DNA from 4 places in the Streptomyces sp. NPDC031497 genome. Region 2 is predicted to be linked to each of the others. Evidence: riboswitches for the same ligand, from Rfam matches in the RefSeq annotation. Region 2 holds a riboswitch; each other region holds the start of a gene.
The links. A riboswitch is a leader RNA that binds a small molecule or an ion and turns the genes downstream of it on or off. The one in region 2 is predicted to bind S-adenosylmethionine.
Positions count from the first base shown of each region.

Region 1: linked by a shared signal. The riboswitch ahead of ACZ5K7_RS11805 (amino acid ABC transporter permease) and the one ahead of thrC (threonine synthase) in region 2 are both predicted to bind S-adenosylmethionine.
Region 3: linked by a shared signal. The riboswitch ahead of ACZ5K7_RS41360 (aminotransferase class V-fold PLP-dependent enzyme) and the one ahead of thrC (threonine synthase) in region 2 are both predicted to bind S-adenosylmethionine.
Region 4: linked by a shared signal. The riboswitch ahead of ACZ5K7_RS27395 (ABC transporter substrate-binding protein) and the one ahead of thrC (threonine synthase) in region 2 are both predicted to bind S-adenosylmethionine.

Region 1 covers NZ_JBVIKO010000005.1:94,984-99,868, reverse strand. The annotation lists gene ACZ5K7_RS11820 (RlpA-like double-psi beta-barrel domain-containing protein) at 60-317, opposite strand; gene ACZ5K7_RS11815 (putative leader peptide) at 478-624, shown strand; gene ACZ5K7_RS11810 (glutathione S-transferase C-terminal domain-containing protein) at 755-1,627, shown strand; SAM riboswitch class IV at 1,705-1,828, shown strand; gene ACZ5K7_RS11805 (amino acid ABC transporter permease) at 2,220-3,200, shown strand; gene ACZ5K7_RS11800 (amino acid ABC transporter ATP-binding protein) at 3,197-3,979, shown strand; gene ACZ5K7_RS11795 (ABC transporter substrate-binding protein) at 4,064-4,885, shown strand, end outside.
Region 2 covers NZ_JBVIKO010000004.1:411,145-416,029, reverse strand. The annotation lists gene ACZ5K7_RS10520 (alpha,alpha-trehalose-phosphate synthase (UDP-forming)) at 31-1,455, opposite strand; gene ACZ5K7_RS10515 (glucosyl-3-phosphoglycerate synthase) at 1,538-2,482, opposite strand; SAM riboswitch class I at 2,640-2,802, shown strand; gene thrC (threonine synthase) at 2,821-4,107, shown strand; gene ACZ5K7_RS10505 (MoaD/ThiS family protein) at 4,154-4,429, shown strand.
Region 3 covers NZ_JBVIKO010000031.1:82,922-87,806, forward strand. The annotation lists gene trpD (anthranilate phosphoribosyltransferase) at 1-873, shown strand, start outside; SAM riboswitch class IV at 1,153-1,269, shown strand; gene ACZ5K7_RS41360 (aminotransferase class V-fold PLP-dependent enzyme) at 1,430-2,806, shown strand; gene ACZ5K7_RS41365 (outer membrane protein assembly factor BamB family protein) at 2,872-4,885, shown strand, end outside.
Region 4 covers NZ_JBVIKO010000014.1:140,985-145,869, forward strand. The annotation lists gene ACZ5K7_RS27395 (ABC transporter substrate-binding protein) at 1-1,572, opposite strand, end outside; SAM riboswitch class IV at 1,831-1,939, opposite strand; gene ACZ5K7_RS27400 (hypothetical protein) at 2,361-2,606, shown strand; gene ACZ5K7_RS27405 (MBL fold metallo-hydrolase) at 2,717-3,766, shown strand; gene ACZ5K7_RS27410 (winged helix-turn-helix domain-containing protein) at 4,026-4,885, shown strand, end outside.

The sequences.
Region 1 (4,885 bases), on a different contig from region 2:
CCTCCACGCCACCATCCGGCACGGCCGACGACCACCCGCGCGTGCCATCCGGGTGAGCGTCACGACCCGGGAGCCGTGATCCGCACCTTCCGGCTGCCGCAGCGCGGGCACACCGCGTCGGCGAGCGGCGACCGCACGGCCCGGCCGGCCTCGTCGACGTACTCCAGGGTGCTCTGCAGGTCCGGGTCGGCGATCGGGTCGGTGAAGAACACCGCCTGGAAGGCCGCCTCCCAGGCCTTGCCGCACCGCCCGCAGCTGAACGCGAAGGTCTCGGGCACGGCACCGGGCACGGGCCCGGGACCCGGGGGCTCGCTCATCGCATCCGGCTCCTGTCACTCGGCCCGCGTCTCCAGCGGACCGCGGCTCCCGCCCGGCGGCAACCCGGGGCCGGGTGTCCCAGGCGTGGACGCCCCCTTGACGGCACGCGGAGGCCGATCGACACTCCAGGTGGGAATCCTAGTGAAAAGGTAGGGAAAGATGGGTCGGCTGCGCACGGTCACCGGCAGACAGCGCCGAGGGAACCGTACGCCCGGCCCCGTCCCGCTGCTCACCTCCCGCCTGCACATCGACCTGCAGCGTGTGTGCAGCGCCATCAGCCGCAGCGCCATCAGCCGCACCGGCTGAGCCCCCGCTCCCGGCCGTACCAGCCGCACCGGCCGGGTGCCCGCCGTCGGCCGCACCCGCCGAACGCCCACCCGCCGACGAACGCTTCCGCCGCGCGTACGTCCGCGCGTCCGCACCCCCGGGGAGACGCATGTCCATCACTCCGCTCGCCGCCCTCCCGTCCGTCCGGACCACCCCCGCCTTCCGAGGGCGCATCGGCCGGGACGCGCGCAGCGGCCACTACGCCGTGCCGCGCCGCTACCGGCTCCACCTCGCCACCGCCTGTCCCGACGGCCTCCGCATCGCCGTCGGCCACAGCCTGCTGGCCCTCGACGACTGTTGTCCGGTCACCTATCTGCCCGCCGTCCCGGACTGTCCGGACGGCAGCCACACGGCGCTGCGCCCGCTGTACGAGGCGAGCGCCCACCACTACTCGGGACCGGCCCTCGCACCCGTGCTCAGCGACGACTGGTCCGGCCGCATCGTCTCCACCCACAGCCGGGACATCCTGCGCGACCTGGACCGCCACTTCGGCGACGGCGCCACCCGGCTGTACCCGTGCGGTGCCGAGGCCGAGATCGAGGCCGTCGAGCGGCTGTGCGCCGAGGGCATCGAGCAGGCCGCGCAGCGCGCCGGGCGCGTGGGCGGCGACCCGGAGGCGCTGGAGGTGCTGCTCGCCGCCCTGGACGAGCTGGAGTGCCGGCTGACCGGGGCGGAGTTCCTTGTCGGCGGGCAACTCACGGCGGCGGACGTCGAGTTGTGGGTGGCCCTGGTGCAACTCGACACCGTGCACCGCAACCACCTGGACGCCTCCGCCGTGCACCGCATCGCCGGCCATCCGGTGCTGTGGGCCTACGCCCGCCGGCTGGCCGCGCACCCGGCCTTCGGCGCCCACCTCGACCTCGACGGCATCGCCCGTCGCCACCACGGCCGTTGCCAGGGCCTGGAAGCCGCCGGTGCGGCCGTCCAGATCCTGGACTGGGCGGGCCACGCGGCGGACGCTCCCGGCGTTCCGCGCAGGTGAGAGCGGCCCGAACCGTTTCGCCAGTCGGACAGGCGTTGACATTCGTTCGGGCAACTGCGTTACTTACGGACCAGAACGGTCAAGAGCGTCAGCGTCAAGCCCTGGCTTGCTGACCGGCAACCCTCGCATCGCGGTGGGGTGCCCCAGGTGACGACCGGACCGATGACGTTTCGGCAAGCGACGATTCGGTAAGCGCGAGGCCCCCCGAGGGCCAGCACGACAGTGACAGGTGACGGACATGTACGCAGCCTCCAGGACGGCCGAGCGCCGCACCTCGGGCTGCGTACGCCCGTATCCGAGCCCGCTCGTCGCCGACCGTGCCGTCGATCTGCTCCGTGTCAACAGCGCCCTGTGTAGCGCGTGTACCGCACCGGGCTGTGCCCGCTGTCGGGTCTGACCAGGCTTTTCCGCCGGCTTCCCGCAGCTTCGCGCCTCAGCGTCCCCGTCGAAACACCGGTCGCCCGGTGTGCCGCCGTCCGCCCAGCCCCCCTGCCCCGCGCGCCCCCGTGCACCGTGCCGCCCGCCCGCATGCGGCCCGGTCGTACGGTCCCGGCCGTGGGGCCCGGGGTGTCCGACTCCGCCGGAGCCCGCCATGACCGAACCCCCAGGCACCGTGTCCCTCGCCGAGGCACCGCCACCAACTGACGATACGTCAAAACCCGTCAAAACCCAGCGGGTTCAGCCGTTGCGCCGCCCCGGCCGGTGGATCGCCACCGCCGTCGTCCTGGTGGTCGTCGCGCAGTTCGCACACGGACTGGCCACCAACCCCTTCTACCAGTGGGACCGGTTCCGCTACTGGTTCCTGCGGCCCACGATCCTCGACGGGCTCGTCATCACCCTCGAAGTCGCCGCGCTCAGCGCCGTGCTGGGCCTCCTCGGCGGCGTCGTACTGGCCGTCGCCCGGCTCTCCGGCAGCCCCGTGCTGCGCGCCGTCAGCTGGACCTACACCTGGCTGTTCCGCTCGATCCCGCTGATCGTCCTGCTGATCTTCCTCTACAACTTCTCGGCCCTGTACCAGACGTTGAGCCTGGGTGTGCCCTTCGGCCCGTCCTTCGTCAGCTTCGACGAGTCGAAACTCGCCACCGACATGGTGGTCGCCGTGGTCGGCCTCAGCCTCAACGAGGCGGCCTACGCGGCCGAGGTGGTGCGCGGCGGCATCCTCTCCGTCGACCAGGGCCAGCACGAGGCGGCCGCCGCACTCGGCCTGCCCAAGAGCTACCAGTTCACCCGGATCGTCTTCCCGCAGGCCCTGCGCTCCATCGTGCCGAACTACGTCAACCAGCTCATCGGGCTGATCAAGGGCACGTCCCTGGTGTTCTACGTCTCGCTGCTCGACCTCTTCGGCTCGGTGCAGTCCATGGGCAGCACCTACCCCGGCGACATCGTGCCGCTGCTGCTCGTGGCCACCGTCTGGTACCTGATCCTGACCAGCGCCGTCTCCGTCGTCCAGTTCTACGTCGAGCGGTACTTCGCCCGCGGCGCCACCCGCACGCTGCCGCCGACCCCCCTCCAGAAACTCCGCACCGGCCTCGGCGACCTGCGGGAACGGATACGCCGGGAGGCCGCCGCATGACCACCGCACCGGACCTCGCGCCCGCCGCCCTGGAGATCCACGACGTCCACAAGTCGTACGGCGCCCATCGCGTCCTCGACGGGGTCGACCTGACCGTCCGCCCCGGCGAGGTCACCGTCATCCTCGGCCCGTCCGGCTCCGGCAAGTCCACCCTGCTGAGGGTGATCAACCACCTGGAGAAGCCCGAGACCGGCTACGTCAGCGTCGGCGGCGAACTGGTCGGCGTGAAGCGCCACGGGGACCGGCTCAAGGAGCTGAGCGAACGCGCCATCCTGGCCCAGCGCAGCCGGATCGGCTTCGTCTTCCAGAACTTCAACCTGTTCCCGCACCTGACGGTCCTCGACAACGTCGCGGCCGCCCCCGTCGCCACCGGAAAGCTGACCAGGCCCGAGGCCCAGCAGCTGGCCAAGGAACTCCTCGAACGGGTCGGCCTCGGCGAGCGCGTCGGCGCCTACCCGCGGCAGCTGTCGGGCGGCCAGCAACAGCGCGTGGCCATCGCCCGCGCCCTGGCCCTGCGGCCCGGCATCATCCTCTTCGACGAACCGACCTCCGCGCTCGACCCCGAGCTGGTCGGCGAGGTCCTCGCCGTCATCAAGGACCTGGCCTCCGGCGGCACCACCCTCGTGATCGTCACCCACGAGATCGGCTTCGCCCGCGAGGTCGCCGACCGGATCGTCTTCATCGACGCCGGAAGGATCGTCGAACAGGGCCCGCCCGCCGAGATCCTCGACAACCCGCGGCACGAACGGACCCGGGACTTCCTCCGCAAGGTCCTCTGAACCACACCCCTTTCACTGGAACCACCCCCTCTTTCCCTTGAACCACCCCCCCTTTCACTTGTCACTGAGACACGAAGGACAGCCATGCCCACGCTCCTCTCCCGACGCAGCCTGATCCGCGGCCTCACCACGGCGACCGCCGTAGCGACCCTCGCCACCGGGCTCGCCGCCTGCGGGGGCGACAGCGACGCCGCGACCACGACCGACAGCGCCAAGAGCGGCGAGGTCGTCATCGGACAGGTCTCCAACGGCGCCGCCCAGCAGACCACCGTCAAGGTCTCCGAGGTCAAGTCCATCAGCGCCGAACTGCCCGCCTCCGTCCGCAAGAGCGGCAAGCTCGTCATCGGCGAGGGTGTCCTGCCCGCCGGATTCCCGCCGCTCGCCTACGTGGGCAGCGACCAGAAGACCCTCACCGGTTCCGAACCCGACCTCGCCCGGCTGGTCGCCGCGGTCTTCGGCCTCACGCCCGAGCTGAAGAGCTTCACCTGGGAGAACATGTTCGTCGGCATCGACAGCGGCAAGGTCGACGTGGCCCTCTCCAACATCACCGACACCGAGGAGCGCAAGAAGAAGTACGAGTTCGCGTCCTACCGGCAGGACAACCTCGCCTTCACGGTCCCGAAGAAGAGCACCTGGAACTTCGACGACAACTACGAGAACCTCGCCGGCAAGACCGTCTCCGTCAGCGCCGGCACCAACCAGGAGAAGATCCTCCTGGAGTGGAAGGCCAAGCTGGCCAAGGAGGGCAAGAAGGTCACGGTCAAGTACTACCAGGACAGCAACAGCGTCTACCTGGCCCTCAACAGCGGCAAGATCGACGCCTACCTCGGCCCCAACCCCGGCATCGCGTACCACAACAGGCAGACCGCGAACACACCCAACGCCACCCGCACCGCGGGTACCTAC
Region 2 (4,885 bases):
GCAAGCCCCCACCGGGCCCGCGCGTGCCCCTCATTCCCGCAGTGCCCCCAACTGCTCAAGAAACCAGGCCGCCGGCGGCAACGCCGTAGCCGCCGCAGCGAGCCGCTTCGTCCGCTCCGCCCGCTCCTCCACCCCCATGGCCAACGCCTGCTGCAAAGCCTCGGCCGTCCCCCCGATGTCGTACGGGTTCACAACGATCGCGTCCTCGCCCAGCTCCTCGTACGCCCCCGCCTCCCGCGAGAGCACCAGCACGCACCCCTCGTCCGACACCACCGGCATCTCCTTGGCGACCAGGTTCATGCCGTCCCGGATCGGGTTCACCAAGGCCACGTCGGCCAGCCGGTAGGCCGCCAGCGAGCGGGCGAAGTCGTCCTTCACATGCAGCACCACCGGCGTCCAACCTGCCGTCCCGTACGCCGAGTTGATCTCGTCCGCGACCCGCTGCACCTCGGCCGTGTAGTCGCGGTACACCGCGAGGTCCTGCCGCGACGGATACGCGAACGCGACGTGCACCACCCGCTCCCGCCACTCGGGGTGGTCGTCGAGCAGCTGCCGGTACGCCAGCAGCCCCCGCACGATGTTCTTCGACAGCTCGGTCCGGTCCACCCGGACGATCGTCCTGCGGCCCTCGCCGATCTCCTCCCGCAGCGCCCGCATCCGCTCGTCCACGTCCGGCTCGTGCGACCGCTTCCGCAGGAACTCCGCGTCGGCCCCCAGCCCGTGCACCCCGATCCGGGTATCCCCGGCCGCCGGGATCCCCGGGCCCAGCACCGCGTGACAGCAGGCCACGAACGCGTCCGCCCACCGCCGGGTCAGGAACGCCGCGTGATCGGCGCCCAGGATCCCGCCGAGCAGCTCCGCCGCGATGTCGTCGGGGAGCAGCCGGAAGTAGTCCGGCGGGGCCCACGGGGTGTGGGAGAAATGGCCGATACGGAGATCCGGCCGCAGCCGCCGCAGCATCCGCGGGGCCAGCGCCAGGTGGTAGTCCTGGATGACGACCACCGCACCCTCGCCCGCCTCCTGCGCCAGCGCCTCGGCGAACGCCTGGTTGTAGGCCTGGTACGACGCCCACCGCCGCCGGAACTCCGCGTCGAAGACCGGCTCCAGCGGGGTCTGGTAGAGCATGTGGTGGACGAACCAGAGCACCGAGTTCGCGATGCCGTTGTACGCGTCGGAGAACACGTCCGGGTCGATGTCGAGCATCCGGACCTGCTGCCCGCCGGTGTCCCCGGCCGGCAGCCGGCCGCCCTCGGCCCGCCGTACCGCCTCCCGGTCTCCGTCGCTCAGCGCCGCGCACACCCACACCGCGTTCGCGTCCGGCCCGATCGCCGACAGCCCCGAGACCAGCCCGCCGCCACCCCGCTTGGCGTGCAGCGCACCGCCTTCGCCCACTTCATACGAAACCGGGCCGCGGTTGGACGCGACCAGCACCTCAGCACCGCCGGTGAAAGCCATACGCCACAACCTAGCCCGGCCCGGAAACGCTCAAACGTACGGCCGTGCCCGACGCGCCGCCGTATACGGCCGTACGTAGAAGTCACGCCACCCGGCGCTCGGCGTACTCGGCGATCTCCGCCATCGGCGGTCGTTCCTCGGTGTCCACGGAGTAGGTGCGCGGCTCGAAGCCGTCCTCGCCCCGTTCGAACTGGGTCAGGGCGGGCCGGATCAGATGCCCGCGGGCCAGCCGCAGCTGGGCGGTGCGGTAGATCGCGGCGGACATCCGGCCGAGGGCCTGGCCGTCCTGGTGGCGGTGTTTGCGGACCCCCACGTCGACCTGCGCCAACGCGTTGAGCCCCACCAGGTGCAGGGCGTCGACCAGCATGCCCAGCTCCACGCCGTAGCCGACCGGGAAGGGGAGCTGTTCGAGGAGCGAGCGGCGGGCCGCGTACTCGCCGCCGAGCGGCTGGACGAACCCGGCCAGCTGCGGCCAGTGCATGTTCAGCAGCGGGCGGGCCATCAGTTCGGTGACCCGGCCGCCCTGTCCGGCCGAGCCGGCGAGCGGGCGGTCGTACATCGCCTTGACCAGGTCCACGTCCGGGTCGGTCAGCAGCGGGCCGACGATCCCGGTGACGAAGTCGGAGGAGAAGTCACGCAGGTCGGCGTCGATGAAGCAGACGATGTCGCCGGTGGTGACCAGGAGGGAGCGCCAGAGGACCTCGCCCTTGCCGGGGACGGCGGGGATGCGCGGCAGGATCGTGTCGCGGTGGACGACCCGGGCGCCGGCCGCCGCGGCCACCGCCGCCGTACGGTCGGTGGAACCGGAGTCGACGACCACGATCTCGTCGACGAGCGGCACCTGCCGCATGAGGTCGTGACGGATGATCGCGACTATGTCGCCGACCGTCTCCTCCTCGTTGAGCGCGGGCAGCACGACGGAGACGGACTGACCGGTGCGCTGCTTGGCGGCGAGTATCCGGTGCAGCGGGCGGTCGTTCATGGACCAGGAGCGGGTGGCCAGCCAGCGCTCGACTTCTTCCAGCACAGTCAGCGGCTCCTCACTGTCACGGTCACACTGCGAGGTGTGATCCATCTCGCGGTTCGGACGACTATCTCAACTGTCCTGGCCTTCGGTTACAGTCTTGAACAACGCCGATGACCATCGCATGTCCTGAGGTCACCGAGCGTTGACAACTGCATACCGCTCATCCAGAGGGGCAGAGGGATACGGCCCGATGAAGCCCCGGCAACCCTCCAGTCGGTTACTCGTGGATCGCTGATCAATGTCGATCACTCGCGAGGCTCCCGACTAGGGAAGGTGCCAAATCCGTCTCACGGCGAGATGCGTCGTGAGGAAGATGAGGAGAAAGGGCCTCGCCTCACATGGCTGTGCAGACTGCTGCGACCACCACCGACTCCACGACCGTCGACCTTGGTCCCGCCACCGCCCTGAGCTGCCGCGAGTGCGGCCACCGCGTGCCGCTCGGCCCGGTGTTCGCCTGCGAGGAGTGTTTCGGCCCGCTCGAAATCGCGTACGACTTCTCGGCCTACGACACCGAGGAGCTGCGGAAGCGGATCGAAGCGGGTCCCGCGAACATCTGGCGCTACGCGCCGCTGCTGCCCGTCCCCGCGGACGTGGCGACCAAGCCGAACATCAACCCGGGCTGGACCAAGCTCGTCCAGGCCGACAACCTGGCGAAGGAGCTGGGCGTCACCGGCGGCCTGTACGTCAAGGACGACTCCGGCAACCCGACGCACTCCTTCAAGGACCGGGTCGTCGCCCAGGCCGTCGAGGCCGCGCGCGCCTTCGGCTACACCACGCTCTCCTGCTCCTCCACCGGCAACCTGGCCGGCGCGGTCGGTGCCGCCGCCGCCCGGGCCGGCTTCCGCTCCTGCGTGTTCATCCCGCACGACCTGGAGCAGGGCAAGATCGTCATGGCCGCGATCTACGGCGGCGAGCTCGTCGGCATCGAGGGCAACTACGACGACGTGAACCGTTTCTGCTCCGAGCTGATCGGTGACTCGGCCGGTGAGGGCTGGGGCTTCGTCAACGTCAACCTGCGGCCGTACTACGCGGAGGGCTCCAAGACCCTGGCGTACGAGATCTGCGAGCAGCTCGGCTGGCGGATCCCCGACCAGCTGGTCGTCCCGATCGCCTCCGGCTCGCAGCTCACGAAGATCGACAAGGGGCTGCAGGAGCTGATCAAGCTCGGGCTCGTCGAGGACAGGCCGTACAAGATCTTCGGCGCGCAGGCCGAGGGGTGCTCGCCGGTGTCGGTGGCCTACAAGGCGGGCCACGACGTGGTGCGGCCGCAGAAGCCGAACACCATCGCCAAGTCCCTCGCCATCGGCAACCCGGCCGACGGGCCGTACGTCCTGGACATCGCGCGCCGTACCGGCGGTGCGGTGGAGGACGTGACCGACGAGCAGGTCGTCGACGCGATCAAGCTGCTCGCGCGGACCGAGGGAATCTTCGCGGAGACCGCCGGCGGGGTGACGGTCGGAGTCACCAGGAAGCTCATCGAGAATGGGCTGATCGATCCGGCGAAGTCGGTCGTTGTACTCAACACGGGTGACGGACTGAAGACACTGGACGCCGTGGCGGGGACCGGGCTCACGGCGACTATTCGCCCGAATCTCGAGTCTTTCCGCGAGGCCGGGCTCGCCTGAGCCAGCCGTAAAAAACCAGGGCGTTGTCCCGATCGGAGGTTCACACGTGAGCGTCACCGTTCGCATCCCCACCATCCTGCGTACCTACACCGGTGGTCAGGCCGAAGTCAGTGCCGAAGGAGGCACCCTCGGCGAAGTCATCTCCGATCTGGAGAAGAAGCACACCGGGATCGCCGCCCGCGTTCTCGACGACGAGGGCAAGCTGCGCCGGTTTGTGAATGTGTACGTCAATGATGACGATGTGCGGTTCGAGCAGGGCCTGGAGACGGCCACCCCGGACGGTGCCGGCGTCTCCATCATCCCGGCCGTCGCCGGCGGTTGACCTGCTGACAGGCTGATCGAATGACCGAACATTACCTTCGGTAACGCCGATCACCGACTGTTCACCCGATTGCCCCCTCCGCGAGAGAAGCGGAGGGGGCAATTCTGTGTGGTTGAGCGCGGTACAGTTGGGGAACGCGGTTCCGATCTCCAGGTCGGGAGCCCCGTATTCGATACCGCTGACCCGATAAGAAGTAGCCAAAGTGCGCGGGTTATATGCGGCTTTTGTGGCTTTTATGGGGCCCGACTTGCCCTGAATTCGGCCGAATTCTTGCTACATTCCGGACCCTTCCCGTCCAGAATTCTCGTCCGATTGACCTGTTGCAGACGGCAGTTGGACAGATACATTCAGCCGCGGTCGACGCGTTCCGGCGCACGCCCCCAAACCTGTGGGGGGTGAGGTCTGACCCGGATCCGCGAAGTGTGGATCTGTGCAAGGGCCAGTAATAGGGGAGTT
Region 3 (4,885 bases), on a different contig from region 2:
ACGGTCGACGAGATCAACGGCCTGGTCCGCACGATGTACGCGCACGCCAACGTCATCGAGGTACCGGGCCGCACGGTGGACATCGTCGGCACCGGCGGTGACGGCGCCAAGACGGTGAACATCTCGACGATGTCGGCGCTGGTGGTGGCCGGCACCGGGGCGAAGGTCGTCAAGCACGGCAACCGGGCGGCGTCCTCCGCGTCCGGCGCCTCGGACGTGCTGGAGAAGCTCGGCGTCAACCTCGATCTGACCCCGCGGCGGGTCGCCGAGGTCGCCGAGGAGGCCGGCATCACCTTCTGCTTCGCCGTCAAGTTCCACCCGGCGCTGCGCCATGCGGGCGCGGCCCGCGGCCAGCTGGGTATCCGCACGGTGTTCAACATCCTCGGCCCGCTGACCAACCCCGCGCAGGTGCGGGCCCAGGCGGTCGGCGTCGCGGACCCGCGCATGGCGCCGGTCGTCGCGGGCGTCTTCGCGGAACGCGGCAACTCCTCCCTGGTCTTCCGCGGCGACGACGGCCTCGACGAGCTGACGACCACCGCCACGTCCCACGTCTGGATCGTCCGCGACGGCAAGATCACCGAGGAGACCTTCGACCCGCGGGACGTCGGCATCGAGCTGGTCCCGGTAGAGGCGCTGCGCGGCGGCGACCCGTCGTACAACGCGGAGGTCGCCCGTCGGCTCCTGGACGGCGAGACGGGCCCGGTCCGCGACGCGGTCCTGCTGAACTCGGCGGCGGCGCTGGTGGCCCTGGACCCGGGCACCGGAACGCTGGCCGAGCAGATCCGCGCCGGCATGGACAAGGCGGCGGAGTCGATCGACTCGGGCGCGGCCAAGCGGGTGCTGGAGCGCTGGGCGGCGGCGACGAACAGGTAGGGGCCGCGGTCGGCGCGCTGAGGCGCGGTACGGCACCTCCCCACTGCCTTAAGGGCGTGGGGGGACCCCCAGCTGCGCCGTCGTGGCTGATCGCCGTTGCGGCGGAAAAGAAGGTGAGCGGGGTACTTCCGCCTTTCCGCCTTTCCGCCTTTCCGCCGCAACGGCGAGCGACCGCATTCGGTCTTCCGGCGGTGCGGAAGCGGCTTCGGACCCTGGCGGTGTCCCGTCATCCGGACAGGAGTTGCGCGTCGCCGATCACTTCACTTACGTTTCTTCTCAGGTCATGAGTGACAGTCATGAGGCCCCGGCCGACTGTCCGGCAACCCTCCGTCCGTGGCGGGGTGCCCCGGGTGAAGACCAGGTCGTAGGCAGAGAGGTCTACGGCAAGCGCGGACCCCTCGCACGCCAGGGGTCCTGGTCGTCGAGGGAGTCTTCTGTGAGCAAGCGAATGCGATAGGGCGTCGAGCCCCGCCTCCGCATACCCCTTTCACCTTTCCCGTGCCGTCGACGTACCGTCCGGCCCGGCGATTTCGCTTACCCCTCACAGGAGTTCGCCATGTCTGTCTCCACCGCTGTCTCCGCCCAGTCGGTTTGTGCCCCGCTGCCCGTTCTAGGGCAGGATGTCACCGTCCCGCTCGTCACCGGCGGCGAGGTCACCTACGCCGCCCTCGACTACGCGGCCAGCGCCCCGGCGCTCCAGCGGGTCTGGGACGACGTGGCGGCCTACGCGCCCTACTACGGCAGCGTCCACCGCGGTGCCGGCTACCTCTCCCAGCTGTCGACCGACCTCTTCGAGAACGCCCGGAAGACCGTCGCCGAGTTCCTCGACTGCCGCCCCGACGACCAGCTGGTCTTCACCCGCTCGACCACGGACTCCCTGAACCTCCTGGCCCGCGCGCTCCCCGCCGACTGCCAGGTCTTCGTCTTCGAGACCGAGCACCACGCCTCCCTGCTGCCCTGGCAGGACGCCCGGGTCACCTACCTCGACGCCCCGCGCACCCCGCGCCAGGCCGTCGAGACCCTGGAGCAGGCCCTCGCCGACCGCACCGTGTCCATTGAAGGGGGCTACGGCCCGGCCCTGGTCTGTGTCACCGGCGCCTCGAACGTCACCGGCGAGCTGTGGCCGGTCCGCGAGCTGGCCGCGGCCGCGCACGCGCACGGCGCCCGGATCGTCCTGGACGCGGCCCAGCTGGCCCCGCACCACCCGGTGAGCGTCCGCGAGCTGGACGTCGACTGGGTCGCCTTCTCCGGCCACAAGCTGTACGCCCCCTTCGGCTCCGGCGTCCTGGCCGGCCGCGCCGACTGGCTCCGGGCGGCCGAGCCGTACCTCGCGGGCGGCGGCGCCAGCCGCAAGGTCACCCGGCGTGAGGACGGGGGAGTGGCCGTGGAGTGGCACGAGAGCGCCGCGCGCCACGAGGCGGGCTCCCCGAACGTGATCGGCGCCTACTCGATCGCCGCCGCCTGCAAGGCGCTGACCGAGGCGGGCTTCGACACGCTGGTCGCCCGCGAGCGGCACCTGATCGAGAAGGTGCGGGCGGGGCTGGCCGAGGTTCCCGAGGTCCGTGTCCTCTCCCTCTTCGGCGACGACGCCCCCCGCGTCGGAGTGATCAGCTTCGTGGTGGACGGCTGGAACAGCTCCCACTTCGCCGCGGCCCTCTCCGCCGAGTACGGCATCGGCGTCCGCGACGGCCTCTTCTGCGCCCACCCGCTGGTCAGGACCCTGCTGGGCTCCGACCCGCAGACCCAGGGCGAGTGCGGGGCGCCGGAGGCGGCACCGGGCGAGAAGTCCCTGAACGCGATCCGGGTGAGCTTCGGCGCGGGGACGCCGGACGAGCACGTGGAGCGGTTCGTGAATGCCGTCAAGGAGCTCGTCCGGGATGGCGCGAAATGGAACTACCGTACGGAGGACGGCCGTTGCGTACCGGCCGTCTGACGGACTGACGTCCAGCCGCGCGTATACGCTTCCCTCAGCTGTACGGAGGGCAGGGGGAGCACGGGGTGCAGGAGCTGCGCGAGACGGATCCTCGGACCATCGGTCCCTACGAGGTCCGGGGCAGACTCGGATCCGGCGGTATGGGCGAGGTGTATCTCGCCGAGGCGCGCGGTGGTCTCCGGCTCGCCGTGAAGGTGGTGCGCGCCGAACACGCGGAGGACCGCACCTTCCGGGCCCGTTTCCGGCACGAGGTGCGGGCCGCGCAGACCGTCGGCGGCGCGGGGACCTACACCGCCCGCGTCGTGGACGCGGACACCGAGGCCGTACGGCCGTGGATGGCCACCGAGTACGTGGACGGGCCGAACCTGCGGGACGCGATCTTCGAAGGCGGCCCCCTGACCGGCGACGCGGTACGGCTGCTGGCGGCCGCGCTGGGCGAGGCGCTGGCCGCGATCCACGCCAAGGGGCTGGTGCACCGTGACCTCAAGCCCTCCAACATCCTGCTGGCGCCGGACGGCCCCCGGGTCATCGACTTCGGGATCGTCCGGGCCCTGGAAGGGACGGCACTGACCCGGACCGGGGTGATCGTCGGGTCGGTCGGCTATGTCTCGCCCGAGCAGATCCGCAACGGCGCCCACGTGGGACCGGCCAGTGACGTCTTCTCGCTGGGCGCGGTCCTCGCGTACGCGGCGGGCGGACGGGAACCCTTCGGCGAGGGGCAGGACTCGGTCGTCCTGCTGCGGATCCTGACCGGGGACGTCGACCTGTCCGCCGTACCGAAAAACCATCTGGAGCTCGTGGAGTCCTGTCTGCGCGACGACCCCGGCGCGCGGCCGACGCCCGCGGACGTGGTGGCGGCGGTGGGACACACCGCGCGTTCCCTCCGCGCGGGCCTTGGGGCGGGGTGGTACGCCGGCCGCGCCACGGCGGAATCGGCGACCGTGGACAGCGATGAGCGCTGGGTGCCGGAACACGGGTCGGGGGAGCGGGACAGCCGCGTCGAGTACGTGGCGCCCACGACAGTCACGGACCTGCCCGCGGCCTCCCCGGCTGCCGCCCCGGCCTCCCGGCGGCGGCTGCTGGCGGCCCTGACGGGCGGTGCGGCGGTCGTGGCGGGCGGGGGCGTCGGCGGGTGGCTGTGGCTGCGGGACTCCTCGGCGGGCACGGGTCCGGCGGCGCGGGAGGGGCGGACCGGTACGGGCTCGTCGTCGGCGGCCCAGGTGGGGTGGCAGTACCCGGTCGAGGGGCTCGGCGGGCAGCGCGGCCCGTGTGCGGCGGTGTCGGCCGACGGGAATTCGGTGTACGTCGGCGGGGCGGACGGCTCGCTGCACGCGGTGGCGCCGAACGGCCGTCCCGTCTGGAGCACCGCGCTGGGCGGCCCGGTCATGCCCCCGCTCGCCACCGCCGACGGCGTGTACTGCCTGCTGTACGACAACGGGGAGGGCTCCACGAAGCTCTGCGCGCTCGACCGGCGCGGCCGGGTGCGCTGGACCAAAGCGGTCGCCGGGAACAGCCAGGTCCCGGTGGCCGCGGGCGACCTGGTCCTGGTGTCCTACGGCCCCACGGACGCGGGCGGGGTGCGCGCGTACGCCCCCGACGGCAGTGTGGCCTGGAGCACGCCGACCGGGCCGGCGCCCACCAGCGAGCCCATGGTCGCGGAGGGCGTCGTCTACGTCGGCACGTTCGGGGACCAGGTGCGGGCCCTGGACGCGAAGAGCGGGAAGCGGCTCTGGGCGACGGCGGCCGGCAGTGACACCGGCCGCCCGGCGCTGATCGGGGACGTCCTGGTGGTCGGGTCGGGCGGTGAGCAGATGCTGCACGGCATCAGCCGGACGGGCAAGGCGCTCTGGCACAAGTCCGGCACCGAGCTGCCGCGCGGCGGCCGCTACTTCACGAGCGTGGCGTTCGGCGGCCTGGCGGTCACCGCGAGCAACTACGAAGTGCTCGCCCTGGACCCCGCCGACGGATCGAAGGCGTGGGACCTCACGCTCACCGGCGAGGGCACCCAGTACAGCGATCCCACGGTCGCGGGCGACACCCTCTACGTACGCCAGGGCTCGACGCTCTTCGGTGTGAACC
Region 4 (4,885 bases), on a different contig from region 2:
GGTGACGATGGCGGTGGAGCCCTGCAGCAGCGGCAGCAGCGGCACCTGCGCGGCGGCCCTGTCCTGCGCCTGCTTCAGCAGCTCGGTCCGTTTCGCGGCGTCCGTCTCGGTCTCCTCCTTCTTGATCAGCGCGCGTACGGCGGGATCTTCGTAGCCGTTGGCGACCCAGCTGTTGGCCGAGTAGAAGGGCGAGAGGTAGTTGTCGGCGTCGAGGTAGTCGGCGTACCAGCCAAGCTGGTAGAGCGGGTAGAGGTGCTTGACGCGGTCCTTGCCGTACTGGGTCCACTCGGTGGACTGCAGGTTCACCTTGAACAGGCCGGTGGCCTCCAGCTGGGTCTTGATCAGCGCGTACTCGTCGGCCGACGACGAGCCGTAGTGGTCGCTGTTGTACTGGAGGTTGAGCGTCACCGGGGTGGTGATCTTCGCCGCCTTCAGCCGGGCCGCCGCCGCGGCCTTGTCGGGACCGCCCCGCTGGTCGCCGTAGAGCGACTTGAAGGCGGGGCTGGCGCCGGTCAGGCCGTCCGGGACGGAGCTGTAGAGCGGCTGGTAGGTGTTCTTGTAGACCTGCTGGGCGAGTTGGGACCGGTCGACGGAGTCCGCGACCGCCTGCCGGACGGCAAGGGCCTTCTTCGCGTCGGCGTTCTTCGTCCTGGTGCCGTAGGGCTGGGTGGCGAGGTCGAAGACGATGTAGCGGATGCCGTTGCCGGAGCCGGTGTGGACCTTGACGCCCTTCTCCTTGCCGAGGTCGTCCAGGTCGGCGGTGGTGAGCGTGCGGTAGACGGCGTCGATGGTGCCCTGCTGGACGTCGAGCTTCAGATTGCCGGCGTCCGTGTAGTACTTCAGCTGGACGTCCTTGGTCCTGGGCGTGCCCAGTCGGCCCTTGTACTCCGCGTTGGCGGTGAAGGACACCAGCGAGTTCTTGTCGTAGCTCCTGATGCCGTACGGCCCGTTCCACGGCTTGGCCGTGACGATCGACATGTCGTCGAGGATCCTGTCCGCGGGGAACACCTGCTCGTCCACGACGTAGCCGGCGGCCGTGGACAGCACCTGCGGGAACAGCGTGTCGTCGGCCGACTTGAGGGTGAAGACGACCGTGGCCGGGTCCGGGGCGGCGACCGAGGCGAGGTTGTACAGCAGTGACGACGGGCCGTTCTCGTCGGCGATCTTCAGGTCCCGGTCGAAGCTGAACCTGACGTCCGAGGAGGTGAGTTCGTGGCCGTTGGCGAACTTCAGGCCCTTCTTGAGCGTGACCGTGTACTCCTTGGGTCCGGTCAGCCTGATCCCGGTGGCGAGGTCCGGGGAGACGTCCGCGGAGCCGTTCTTCTGACTGAGCAGGGTCGCGTAGACCTCGCTCTCGATCGTGCCGGAGCCCGCGTCCCACGAGCCCGCCGGGTCGAGGCTGGTGACCTGGTCGGTGGTACCGACGGTGATCGCCGAGCCGGAACTCGCGGTGCTGCCGTCCTTGCTGCTGGTGCAGCCGGTCAGGGCGACCAGGAACGCGGTGCCGAGGCAGAGCGCGCCGAGGCCGGAGCGCAGGGGTCTGTTCGGCGTGGCGCCGCTGTGAAGTGCCATCAGGAGTCTCTACTTCCGCATCAGGGGTGCGTCAGACGGCCATGGCACAGGGGTGTGCCATGGCGTGCGAGGTCATGTGAGAGAAAGCGCGAGAGGGGCTACACCGGCGGACGGCAGCACTGCCGGCCGGCGGAGGGCGGGATCAGCCCTGACACAGACAGCTGGACACCAGCAGCAGGTCGACATGGAGCCGGGAGCACAGCATCACGGCTCTCGCCATGCCGTCCTCCTGGGTTCCGGGCCGCCTCGGGGCCGATGTGAGCGCACTTGCAGAAAGAAGAGTTCCGCCGAGCCGTCACCTGGGGCACCCCACTGCGTCGAGGGTTGCCGTCCGGCCAGCCAGGGCTTGACACCGGAACTCGTGGCTCGCGCTCACCGTAGATCGGCAGTTCTTACGGCGTCAAGACGGTCTGGGCACGTGGAGACCGGGCCGAACGGCGAGGCAGGTGCGGGAGTCCGGGGGTACCGCGCATCGACGGAGGGTCGGTCCTGTCGCGTGGCGGTGTGCGGCGGGGCGGCCGCCGAGTACGCGTGGGACGTGGTGGGTTGAGGGCGGATCCGGGCGGGAGCGGGAGCTGAGGCGCTGACGGCCACTCACCAGACCTGGCTCAGGAGATCACCGGAATCCGGTGAGGACCTCTCACCTGTGCCACGGCGAACCTGGGCGCGCGGCACGGCATGTGCGGTGCGGCCCCACTGTCCGACCGAAGCCGGAAGGAGACCGTCATGGCTACGCCGAGGCACGTGAACAGCCCGCGACTTCGGCAACGTTCGGCCGCCCGGGAGAGGTGGTCGCCACGCCACCCGGGGACCTGCGGCTCATGCTGGACGTCAACCTCGGCATCGCGCCGTGGCCGAGCCAGGCGGTGGCGCCGCAGCTCCTGGACACGGCCGGGGACCGGGCGCGGTGTTCCCCCCCGGAGGCGTCGGCCCGCGCTGTCCGGCCGGAGGCGATCGCGCACGTCATCGCCTTTCTCGTCGGCGACCTCGCGGTGCGCACCAGCGGCGCGATCGTGCCTGCCTGCGGCGCCTGATCCGATCACCCACGGCTCGGCCCCACTTGCACGGCGGACCCCGTCCGGACCTGCCGGACCCGGTACGCCGTCCACCCCGTGTACGTCACCACTGCCCGAAGGGAAGCACCATGTCATCGACGGACCGCCGCTCGTTCCTCGCCCGCAGCGCGGCGCTGGCCACCGTACCCACCGTCGCGGCACTGGCCGACGGCGCACTCGCCGGCCCGGCATCGGCCGCCACGCTGCCCGACTACGCGCCGATCCCGCCGTCCGCGCTCGGTCCCGCCGTCAACGCGCAGGGCTACTACGTCGGCCGGATCGAGAAGAACCTGTACTGGGTCACCGACGGCACCTACCAGGCGGCGTTCCTGACGACCCGTGAGGGTGTCGTGCTGTTCGACGCACCCCCCTCCATCGGGCACAACCTCCAGCGGGCCATCGACGAGATCGCCTCCGCCAACGGCGTCTCCAACCGAGTGACCCACCTCGTCTACTCCCACCACCACGCCGACCACCTCGGCGCCTCGTCGCTGTTCGGCCGGCACGTGGTACGGATCGGCCACGCCGAGACCAAGAAGTTCCTGGCCGGCTACAACGACCCGGCCCGGCCGGTTCCCGACGTCACCTTCGACAAGCGCCACACGCTGCACGTCGGCGGGGAGCGCATCGAGCTGGCCTGGCACGGCACCAACCACACCTCCGACAACGTCTACATCCACCTGCCCCACCACAACACCCTCATGCTCGTCGACGTCCTCCTGCCCGGCTGGGTCCCCTTCGACAGCTTCAACCTCAACGAGGACGTCCCCGGCTCCATCGCCGCCCCCGCCAAGGCCATGAGCTACCCGTGGAAGCACTTCATCGGCGGCCACATCGGCAGGCTGGGCACCCGCCAGGACATGGTCGTGTACCAGCAGTACGTGGACGACATCATCGACAACGTCAAGAAGGCGCTCGCGGCGGTGGACCCCACCCCGTACTTCCCCAAGTACGGGGACAACGCCTGGGCCGCGGTCAAGGAGTACCAGGCCGCCCAGGTCGCCTATGCCGCCGAGCCGGTCATCAGGAAGTACACCGGCGTCCTCGCCGCCGCCGACGTCTACACGGCCAGTACGACCTTCATCATCCTCGAATCACTCCGCCTCGACCTCGGCGTGGGCTCGCAGGTCCACCCCTGACCCTCACACCGGAGCGGGTTTCGGCGCCGTCCGCCGACGGCGCCGAGGCCCGCCCGCGGCGCCGCTCTCCGTAGGCCGGTCACCGGAAGAGCGTGATCCCGGACGCAACCGCACCGCCAGGGCTCGGGCGGCGGGCTCGCACACGTCGCCGCAGAGGGCGTACACCCGGTTCCCGGCCGGTTCGCGGCCCGCCGTCACCGTGGGAAAGGCGACAAGTCGGCGCCGGGGTGCGGTGATGCGCGTCGGCTACGCTGACCGCGTGCCTGAAGGACAAGGCGGGATGCCCGGCCTGTCGGCCGCAGCGGGCTCGGGCCGTGCACCGGGCCGCGGCCGCCCCGGTCTCGTCGACCGCCGCGACCTGCTCGCCGCCCTGGACCGCGCGGCCGAGAAGCAGGTCACGATGATCTCCGCGCCCGCCGGCAGCGGCAAGACCTCACTGCTGCGCGCATGGGCCGACCGGCCGGGGCGGAACCGCCGTATCGCGTTCATGTCCGTACGGCCGGGCCAGCAGGACGCGCAGCTGTTCTGGCTCGCTCTGCTGGACGCGGTGCGTGCCGCGGCCGGCACCCAGGGCGCCGCGGAGCCGCCGCCCGTGACCCCCGGCTTCAACGGCGGCGCCCTGATGGACAAGGTTCTGTCCGAGATCACGGCATCCGGCGGAGCCTTCTTCCTCGTCGTCGACGATCTGCACGAACTCGCCTCCGCGGAGGCCGCCGAGCAGCTCACCACCCTGCTGACGAGTCTGCCCGACGGTGTCCACGCGATCGTGGCGACCCGTCACGACCCGCTGCTGCGCCTGCACAAGCTGCGGCTGACCGGAGAACTGGCCGAGATCCGCGCCGCGCGGCTGCGCTTCACCCTGGACGAGACCCGTGAACTCCTCACCACGTCCGGGGTCGCGCTGCCCGACCATGTGGCCGGTCTGCTGCACCGGCGTACCGAGGGCTGGGCGGCCGGGCTGCGGCTCGCTGCGCTCTCCCTGGCCGGGCACCCGGATCCCGAACGGTTCGTCGCCGAGTTCTCCGGCAGCCACCGTACGGTCGCCGAGTACCTGGTGGCCGAGATGCTGGAGCGGCAGCCGGCCGACGTGCAACGTCTGCTGCTGCGCACCTCCCTGCC